DNA from 3 places in the Pseudomonas sp. TE4620 genome. Region 2 is predicted to be linked to each of the others. Evidence: predicted binding sites of a transcription regulator. Region 2 holds the regulator's gene; each other region holds the start of a gene.

Region 1 (3,272 bases), 4.5 Mb from region 2:
CACCGTGTTGGCATTGAGCGTCTCGATGTTGCCGCACGAGTCGCTGATTTTCGCCGACAGTTGGTTCATCACTTCGATGGTCTGCTCGACCACCTGCTGGCCCTGCGCTGCCAGGTTGCGCGCGTCGCTGGAATGTTGCGAGGCGAGGGCGGCGTTCTGGGCGATTTCCTGGGCAGCGGCGCCGAGCTGGTTGATCGCCGCAGCGACGCTGCTGGTGCGGCTCGACTGCTGGTCGGCATTGTGGATCGAGGCGTTCGAGGCACTGACCACGCGCAGCGCCACTTCGTTGACCTGGCCGGTGGCCGAGGCCACTTCGCGGATCGACTCGTGAATACGCTCGACAAAACGGTTGAACGATTGGCCGAGGCTACCGAATTCGTCCTGGCCATGAATGCGCAGGCGCCGGGTCAGGTCGCCTTCGCCTTCGGCGATGTCGTGCATGGCCCGGCCCATCACGTGCAGCGGCTCCATCAGCACACGAATCAGCACGCCGAGCAGGGCGATGATGATCAGCACGGCAATCACCGTGGCCACCACTGCAGAAGTGCGCAGTTCGCTGAGCATGGCGAAGGCGAAATCCTGGTCGAGCTCCAGCGCCACGTACCAGTCCGCCGACGCCACGCCGTTGACCTTGGTGAAGGTGATGAACTGCTTGTGGCCGTTGAGCTCGGCTTCTTTCAGGCCGCTGCCGACCTGCGGGGTGTCTTGCGGGTAGGCGTCGCTGAGGTCCTTCAGCACCAGGTCGGCTTTCGGGTGGACGAGGATCTTGCCCGCGCCGTTGACGATGAAGGCCTGGCCGTGGCCGTCGAAGTTCAGCGCGTTGATGATCGCGCTGATGCTATCCAGATCGGTGTCGACGCCGTTGACGCCGATCAGCCGGCCCTGGTGCTGCACCGGGGTGGCCAGGGTGATCACCAGCTTGTTGGCCGAAGCGGAAATGTACGGCTCGGTAATGATGGTCTGGCCGGCGCTGGTGGCGGCCTTGTACCAGCCGCGCACCCGCGGGTCGTAGTCGGCTGCGCGATTGCCCAGCGGCACCGACTGCATGTAGCCGTCCTGGCCACCGAAGTAGGTCAGCAAAAAATTGCTGCCGTACACCGGCAAGCTCAGGCTGCGGGTCAGGCTGTCCTTGCTGGCGCCATCGATGGCGACTTGCTGGGACAGCGACTGCAGCAGCTGCATGCGGCTTTGCAGCCAGGTCTGGATATTGCTGCTGGTCAGGCTGCCGAGCTCCTGCATCGAGGCTTCGGTGTTGCTGCGCAGGGTCTGGCGCTGGCGGTAATCGTTGAACAGGATGAAACAGGTGAAGGCGACAGCGACCACCAGGGCGGCGGCGAGCAGAATCTTGTGGCTGAACTTCAGGTTTTTTGTCATTGCGAGGTCTGTCTGCACAAGGCGGGTCAACGGGTGGGGCGCGGCAATCGGTCGCAGCGCCTTCCTGTGTCGTCCGTTATGGGCAAAAGATTAATCGCAGAACTCACCAGTCGACCAATGGCGGGGCTTTGACGCCAACAAAACCTGGGCGCTCGGGAACCGGATGAGCTTTTTCCCTTCTAAGCTGTCGGTAGGCCACCGCGCCTGCACCCTCATGTCCAGGAGTGACCCTTCATGTCGTTGCGTTCCCTCGCCCTGCTGTCCTTGTGCGTGTTCCTCACTGCGTGCAACAAGATCAACCAGGAAAACTATTCACAGCTCAAGTCCGGGATGGCCAAGGCCGAGGTCGAAAAACTGCTCGGCGCGCCGACCGATTGCTCGGGCGCCCTGGGCATGTCCAGCTGCACCTGGGGCGACCAGAAGACCTTTATCAGTGTCCAGTACGCCGGTGACAAAGTGCTGATGTATTCCGGGCAGGGCCTCAAATGAAGCGGTTGCATCTGCTGCTGGCGCTGTGCGCCGGGTTGATCCTCGGCGGCTGTGCCAGCACCGGCGCAGGCTCGCTGGAGCCCAAGACTGCCGGCAGCGTCGACCTCAAGCGCTACCAGGGCAAGTGGTATGAACTGGCGCGGCTGCCGATGTTCTTCCAGCGCGACTGCGCCCAGTCCGAGGCTCATTACAACCTCAAGCCGGACGGTAATGTCGGGGTGCTCAACCGCTGTCAGACCCTGCAAGGTGAATGGCAGGAGGCCAGCGGCACGGCCACTGCGCAGGTGCCGGGCAAGACCGACAAGCTCTGGGTGGAGTTCGACAACTGGTTCTCGACCTTGCTGCCTGGGGTCGCCAAGGGCAACTACTGGATCCTTTACGTCGACGACAAGTACCAGACCGCGCTGGTCGGCAATCCGGATCGCAAGTACCTGTGGATACTTTCGCGCACCCCGACCATTCCGGCGTTGCAGCGCGAAAGCCTGCTGGCCAAGGCGCGCCAGCAAGGCTACGACACCCAGCGGCTGATCTGGCGGGTAACGGACAAGGACATGGCGGCGCACAAGCCTTGATACCCAAATCGCTGGCAAGCCAACTCCGACAGTGTAGGAGCGGGCTCGCCCCGCGATGGCGTAATCAGCCCAACAGGCTGCGCAGCACCCCGGCAAATTCCCGTGCGCTGTCTTCTTCCTGGGCATGGCGACCCTGGCGCACGACCCACTGGCCGTTGACCATCACATCGCGCACCTGACGGTCACCGCCGGCAAACAGCCAGCGGTTGAGAATGCCGTCTTCACTGGCTGTCGCCAGGTACGGGTCGTTGCCATCGAGCACCAGCCAGTCCGCGCGCTTGCCCACCGCCAGTTCGCCAATCGGCTGGCCCATGGCCTGGGCGCCGCCACTCAGGGCGGCGTCGTACAGGGTGCGCCCGACCATCGGCTGATCGCCGCGGTACAGGCGGTTACGGCGCTGGTCACGCAAACGCTGGCCATATTCCAGCCAGCGCAATTCCTCTACCACGCTCAATGACACATGGCTGTCCGAACCAATCCCCAGGCGCCCGCCGCAGGCCAGGTAATCCACGGCCGGGAAGATGCCGTCGCCCAGGTTCGCCTCGGTGGTCAGGCACAAGCCGGCGACCGCGCCGCTGCGGGCCATCAACTCGACTTCGTCGGGCTCGGCATGGGTGGCGTGCACCAGGCACCAGCGCTGATTTACTTCGGTGTTCTCGTAGAGCCACTGCAACGGCCGGCGCCCGCTCCAGGCCAGGCAGTCGTCAACTTCTTTCTGTTGCTCGGCGATATGGATGTGCACCGGACAGGCCTTGTCGCTGGCAGCCATGACCTCGGCGATCTGCTCCGGAGTCACCGCGCGCAACGAATGGAAACACAGGCCCAGGGCCTGCGCCG
Region 2 (3,272 bases):
GTCGCTGCGCTCGCGAACCTGGCCGAACATGCTGTTGACCGTGTCCAGGGCTTCCAGGACCACGTCCATCAGTTCGGAGTCGACGCGTCGGGCACCCTTGCGCAGGATGTCGAACACGTTTTCGGCGATATGGCAGCACTCCACCAGCTCGTTGAGCTGGAGGAAGCCGGCGCCCCCTTTTACAGTGTGAAAACCGCGAAAGATCGCATTGAGCAGGTCGGCATCATCCGGTCGGCTTTCCAGCTCGACCAATTGCTCGGACAGTTGCTCAAGAATTTCGCCGGCTTCTACCAGGAAATCCTGAAGGATTTCTTCATCGGCGCCGAAGCTCATTAAACGTGCTCCCTAAAAACCCAGACTGGACAGCAGATCGTCGACATCGTCCTGACCGGACACAACGTCTTCACGCTTATCGGCATGAATCTGCGGACCTTCACCCCGAGTCGGATGTTTTTCTTGATCTTTTTCAGCGCGCAGCTGCTGGTGGTCATGTTCGATACCGGCAAAACGGTCAACTTGACTTGCCATCAGCACGAGCTTGAGCAGATTGCTTTCTACTTCGGTGACCAGCGCCGTGACGCGTTTGATCACCTGGCCGGTCAGGTCTTGGTAGTCCTGAGCCAGAAGAATGTCATTGAGGTGGCTGGCGACCTTGCGGTTGCCCTCCTCGCTGCGCGTCAGGAAACTGTCGACACGCTTGGCCAGCTCACGGAACTCCGGTGCCGCCACTTCGCGGCGCATGAAGCGCTGCCAGTCGACACTCAGCGCCTTGGCCTCGTCGCTCAGTTCGTTGAGTACCGGCGTGCTGGCTTCGACCAGGTCCATGGTGCGGTTGGCCGCGCCCTCGGTCAGCTTGACCACGTAGGACAGGCGTTCGGTCGCATCGGTGATCTGCGACACTTCCTCGGCTTGCGGCATGTGCGGGTCGATCTGGAAACTGACGATCGCGCTGTGCAGCTCGCGGGTGAGTTTGCCGACTTCCTGATACAGGCCAAGGTCACGGGTCTGGTTCAGCTGATGGATCAGTTGCACCGCGTCGCCGAACTTGCCTCGTTCAAGGCTGTCGACCAGTTCCCGGGCGTGTTTCTTGAGTGTCGACTCAAACTCGCCCAAGGATGATTGTGTTTGCTCCATAGCGCCCCCGTGGCGTACCTCAGCTATTGACGCGCTCGAAGATCTTTTCGATCTTTTCTTTCAGCACCTGGGCGGTGAACGGCTTGACCACGTAGCCGTTGACCCCGGCCTGGGCGGCTTCGATGATCTGCTCGCGCTTGGCTTCGGCAGTCACCATCAGCACCGGCAGGTGCTTGAGGCGCTCATCGGCACGCACTTTGCGCAGCAGGTCGATACCGGACATGCCAGGCATGTTCCAGTCGGTCACCAGAAAGTCGAAATGACCGCTTTCGAGCATCGGCAGTGCGGTGTTGCCGTCGTCGGCTTCCTGGGTGTTGGTAAAGCCCAGATCACGCAACAGGTTCTTGATGATCCGCCGCATCGTCGAAAAGTCGTCCACGATGAGGATTTTCATGTCTTTGTTCAATTAGACCTCCAAGCAGTCTTTAACGCGTTCAGCGCGGAACGCGCATTCAATCAATTCGGCACTACATTTCACGACTGCATCGAACCTGCGTTCAACGCGCCCGCCATTCCCCCAGGCGACCACGCAAACGTGCCGCGCACTGGCTGTGCAACTGGCTGACACGCGACTCGCTCACCCCCAGGACCTCACCGATCTCCTTGAGGTTGAGCTCTTCGTCGTAGTACAGCGCCAGGACCAGACGCTCGCGTTCCGGCAGGTTGGCGATGGCATCGGCCAGGGCTGCCTGAAAACGCTCGTCTTCCAGATCGCGCGAAGGCTCGAGCTGGGCACTGGCACCGTCCTCGTGCAGGCCTTCATGTTCGCCGTCCTGCAACAGGTCGTCGAAACTGAACAGGCGGCTGCCCAGGGTGTCATTCAAAATCCCGTAATAATCATCGAGACTCAATTGAAGTTCGGCAGCAACCTCGTGATCTTTAGCGTCACGGCCGGTTTTTGCTTCAATTGCACGAATCGCGTCACTGACCATGCGGGTATTGCGGTGTACCGAACGCGGCGCCCAGTCGCCCTTGCGCACTTCATCGAGCATGGCGCCACGGATGCGGATGCCGGCGTAGGTCTCGAAACTGGCCCCCTTGCTGGCGTCATACTTGTTGGCGACTTCGAGCAGGCCGATCATCCCGGCCTGGATCAGGTCCTCCACCTGCACACTGGCCGGCAGACGTGCCAGCAAGTGGTAGGCGATGCGCTTGACCAGCGGCGCGTAACGCTCGATCAGTTCGTACTGGGCGTCACGCGAAGCCTTGCTGTACATCCGATAACCACTGGCGTTCATAGCACCGGACCCGCACTCGTCGGTTGCACCAGGCGCTCGACGAAGAACTCCAGGTGCCCCCGTGGGTTGGCAGGCAGCGGCCAGCTATCGACCTTCTGGGCAATGGCCTTGAATGCCAGCGCGCACTTGGAACGCGGGAAGGCTTCATAGACCGCTCGCTGCTTCTGCACCGCCTTGCGCACACATTCGTCGTAAGGCACCGCACCGACGTATTGTAGGGCGACATCGAGGAAGCGATCAGTGACCTTGGTCAACTTGGCGAACAGGTTGCGCCCTTCCTGAGGGCTCTGGGCCATGTTGGCGAGGACGCGGAAGCGGTTCATGCCGTAATCGCGGTTGAGCAGCTTGATCAGCGCGTAGGCGTCAGTGATCGAAGTGGGCTCGTCGCACACCACCAGCAGCACTTCCTGGGCGGCGCGGACAAAACTGACTACCGAGTCACCGATACCTGCAGCGGTGTCGATCACCAGCACATCGAGGTTGTCGCCGATCTCGCTGAAGGCCTGGATCAGGCCGGCGTGCTGGGCCGGAGCCAGGTGCACCATGCTCTGCGTGCCCGAGGCCGCCGGCACGATGCGCACACCGCCGGGGCCTTGCAGCAGCACGTCGCGCAGTTCGCAACGGCCTTCAATGACATCGGCCAGGGTGCGCTTGGGCGTCAGGCCCAGCAGCACATCAACGTTGGCCAGGCCCAGGTCGGCGTCCAGCAGCATGACCCGACGGCCAAGCTCAGCCAGCGCCAATGACAGGTTCACTGACACGTTAGTCTTGCCAACGCCACCTTTGCCGCCGGTCACGGCGATCACCTGTACGGGATGCATGCTACCCATGTTTGTTCTTTACCTTGTCTTACTTAGACCGAGGCCACATGACTGGGCTGCGCTTTCAACACCTGAAAAA
Region 3 (3,272 bases), 470 kb from region 2:
CAATGGGCTTGAGCGGCAGGCGCGGCAGCACTTCGGCGACCTCATGGGCGTCCAGGGCAAAGCGCTGGTCGCCGATGCGAAACACCAGGTACAGGGTGCCGTGGGAGGCCGCATCCTGGTTGCGGCGAGGCTGAAGGTCGTTCATCGGCAGGTCAGACTTTGAACCGCGACACGCCGCCACGCAGGCCGGTGGCCACCTGGCTCAGTTCGTCAATGGCAAAGCTGGCCTGGCGCAACGATTCGACCGTCTGGCTGCTGGCATCGCCCAACTGCGCCAGGGCATGGTTGATCTGTTCGGCGCCGGTGGCCTGGGCCTGCATGCCTTCATTGACCATCAACACCCGCGGCGCCAGGGCCTGGACCTGGTGAATGATCTGGGTCAGTTGCTCGCCGACCTGCTGCACCTCGAACATGCCGCGGCGTACTTCTTCGGAGAACTTGTCCATGCCCATGACCCCGGCCGACACCGCCGACTGGATCTCGCGAACCATCTGCTCGATGTCGTAGGTAGCCACGGCAGTCTGGTCGGCCAGGCGCCGCACTTCAGTGGCGACCACGGCGAAACCACGGCCGTACTCACCGGCTTTTTCCGCCTCGATGGCGGCGTTGAGCGACAGCAGGTTGGTCTGGTCGGCGACCTTGACGATGGTCACCACCACCTGGTTGATGTTGCCGGCCTTCTCGTTGAGGATCGCCAGCTTGTTGTTGACCAGATCGGCCGCGCCCATCACCTGGTGCATGGTCTCTTCCATGCGCGCCAGGCCCTGCTGGCCGGAGCCGGCCAGGATCGAGGCCTGGTCGGCGGCCGAGGTCACTTCGGTCATGGTCCGCACCAGGTCGCGGGAAGTCGCGGCGATTTCCCGCGAAGTGGCGCCGATTTCGGTGGTGGTGGCGGCGGTCTCGGTGGCGGTGGCCTGTTGCTGCTTGGAGGTGGCGGCAATCTCGGTCACCGAAGTGGTGACCTGCACCGAGGAGCGCTGGGCCTGGGACACCAGGTTGGTCAGTTCGCCCATCATTTCGTTGAAGCCGGTTTCCACCGCGCCGAACTCATCCTTGCGGTCCAGGTTCAGGCGCACGCTGAGGTCGCCGCCGCTGAGCTTGTCCAGGGCATGGACGATACGCTGCATCGGTGCGGTGATGGCGCGCATCAGCACCAGGCCGCAGATGGTTGCGGCGACAATCGCCAGCAACAGCGAGACGATCATGCTGAACTTGGCCGTGGCCACGGCGCTGACGATGGAGTCGGTGGCGGATTCGGCCGAATGACGGTTGCGCTCGATCACCCCGTTCAGGTGCTTGCGGCCATCGACCCAGGCCGGGGTCAGCACCTCGGCGAGCAGGCGCTGGGCTTCGGGGTAATCCTTCTTGCGGTAGGCCTCCAGGACGCTATCCACCGCTTTCAGGTAGCCCGCTTCGAGCTGGCCGAACTGGTCGAAGCTGGCCTGGTCGTCCTTCTCGCGAATGGTCGCCTGGTAGCTGGCCATGTGCTGTTTGAGGCGCTCTTCAAAGCCCTTGTACAGCTCCATGTCGGCCGAGGTGAGCTCGCGGTGGTCGCTCAGGCCCACCAGCTGCTGGGTCAGTACATAGCTGTCGACCCAGGCGCTGCGGATCATGGAGCTGTAGTAGACCCCGGGGATGCTGTCGGTTCGCACCGCTTCCTCGCCGGACTCTATGGCCACCAGTCGCGAATAGGCAGCGACCACCATCAGCGACATGATGGCGATAATCACGGCGAAGCTCGCCAGGATCCGTTGGCGCAAGGTCCAGTTTTTCACAGTCAGCCCTCAAGTGTTCTACGCGAGCAGGAAAAATGGGCAGAGTATAGCCCAGCGGCTGCGCGCTTTTGCGGCTGACTTAACGGCTGGATCGGGCCAAACGGGCTAGATACTGGCCATTAGCCCGGTTTCATTGACTGGCAGCAAGTTTTACCTGGTTTTCCAGCTCGCTCTTGAGCGCCGGGTCAAGCTTGAGCTGGCGCGCCAGTTCGTCCAGGTAGGCACGCTCCATGAAATGCTCCTCGTCCACCAGCATGACACTGGCGATGTACATTTCGGCGGCCATTTCCGGGGTGCTGGCGGCGCGGGCGACGTCGGCCGGGTCCAGCGGTTTGTTCAGCTCGGCGTGCAGCCAGTGTTGCAGTTCCTGGTCGCTGGACAGCTTGACGAATTCGCCCTCGATCAGCGCCCGCTCGCGGTCATCGACATGGCCATCGGACTTGGCCGCTGCCACCAGCGCCTTGAGGATCGCCTGGCTGTGCTGCTCGACCTGGGCCGGCGGCAGGCGGTCGAGGGTTTGCGGCTCACCCTGCACCGCAGTGCCCTGCTTGGCCTGCCAGTTGCCGTAGGCCTTGTAGGCGATCACCCCGAGGGCCGCCAGGCCGCCGTAGGTCAGGGCCTTGCCGCCGTACTTGCGAGCCTTTTTGTTGCCCATCAGCAAGCCCATCGCCCCTGCTGCCAGAGCACCGCCGCCGGCACCGGAGAGCAGGCTGCCCAGGCCACCACCGCCCTTGCCGCCGAGCAGGTCGCCAAGGCCGCCGGATTTGCCGGCAGGGCTTTTGCCGCCCTGGTTCTGCAGCAGGTCCTGGCCGGATTTGAGCAGTTGATCAAGCAAGCCGCGGGTGTTCATGGGGCATCTCCATGGGGAGGAAAGAAGCCCAAAGAGTACTGCCGCAGGCTGAAGCGAAGCTGAATGCATTTGCTTCCAGATGTTGCCTACGCTTAAACCAGCTATACCTGCACTTTCACCGCCCCGAGATAATTCCAACAAGAGGGAACACCATGTTCGTGCACAAGACCGCCACGCTCTGCGCCCTGAGCACCGCCCTGCTGGCCAGCGCCAGCCTGCAGGCCGCCGAACCCCTGAAAGCCGTGGGCGCCGGCGAAGGCCAGCTGGATATCGTCGCCTGGCCGGGTTACATCGAGCGCGGTGAAAGCGACAAGGCCTACGACTGGGTGACCGGCTTCGAGAAGGACACCGGCTGCAAGGTCAGCGTCAAGACCGCCGCCACCTCCGACGAGATGGTCAGCCTGATGACCAAGGGCGGTTACGACCTGGTCACCGCCTCCGGTGACGCCTCGCTGCGCCTGATCGCCGGCAAGCGCGTGCAGCCGATCAACACCGCGCTGATCCCCAACTGGAAGAACCTCGACCCGCGGCTCAAGGACGGCGCCTGGTACGTGGTCAACCAACAGGTGTACGGCACGCCCTACCAATGGGGTCCGAACGTGCTGCTGTACAACACCGAGGTGTTCAAGCAGGCGCCGACCAGCTGG

What was found. The regulator FliA, encoded in region 2, starts transcription of late flagellar genes. The targets are predictions, from matches to a motif close to CTAAAGTTTNNNNNNNNNNNGCCGNTAA.
Region 1: the regulator FliA is predicted to act here: its motif matches at 1,441-1,468, upstream of ACZ9A3_RS25635 (methyl-accepting chemotaxis protein).
Region 3: the regulator FliA is predicted to act here: its motif matches at 1,855-1,882, upstream of ACZ9A3_RS02400 (methyl-accepting chemotaxis protein).

The regions. Positions count from the first base shown of each region.
Region 1 covers NZ_JBWBQO010000001.1:5,526,343-5,529,614, forward strand. Annotated here, with positions in the region: gene ACZ9A3_RS25635 (methyl-accepting chemotaxis protein) at 1-1,374, opposite strand, end outside; gene ACZ9A3_RS25640 (outer membrane protein assembly factor BamE) at 1,609-1,863, shown strand; gene ACZ9A3_RS25645 (lipocalin family protein) at 1,860-2,435, shown strand; gene ACZ9A3_RS25650 (formimidoylglutamate deiminase) at 2,500-3,272, opposite strand, start outside.
Region 2 covers NZ_JBWBQO010000001.1:979,748-983,019, reverse strand. Annotated here, with positions in the region: gene ACZ9A3_RS04705 (chemotaxis protein CheA) at 1-333, opposite strand, end outside; gene ACZ9A3_RS04700 (protein phosphatase CheZ) at 346-1,134, opposite strand; gene ACZ9A3_RS04695 (chemotaxis response regulator CheY) at 1,154-1,528, opposite strand; gene fliA (RNA polymerase sigma factor FliA) at 1,632-2,372, opposite strand; gene fleN (flagellar synthesis regulator FleN) at 2,369-3,202, opposite strand.
Region 3 covers NZ_JBWBQO010000001.1:510,525-513,796, reverse strand. Annotated here, with positions in the region: gene ACZ9A3_RS02405 (chemotaxis protein CheW) at 1-145, opposite strand, end outside; gene ACZ9A3_RS02400 (methyl-accepting chemotaxis protein) at 153-1,775, opposite strand; gene ACZ9A3_RS02395 (tellurite resistance TerB family protein) at 1,906-2,625, opposite strand; gene ydcS (putative ABC transporter substrate-binding protein YdcS) at 2,778-3,272, shown strand, end outside.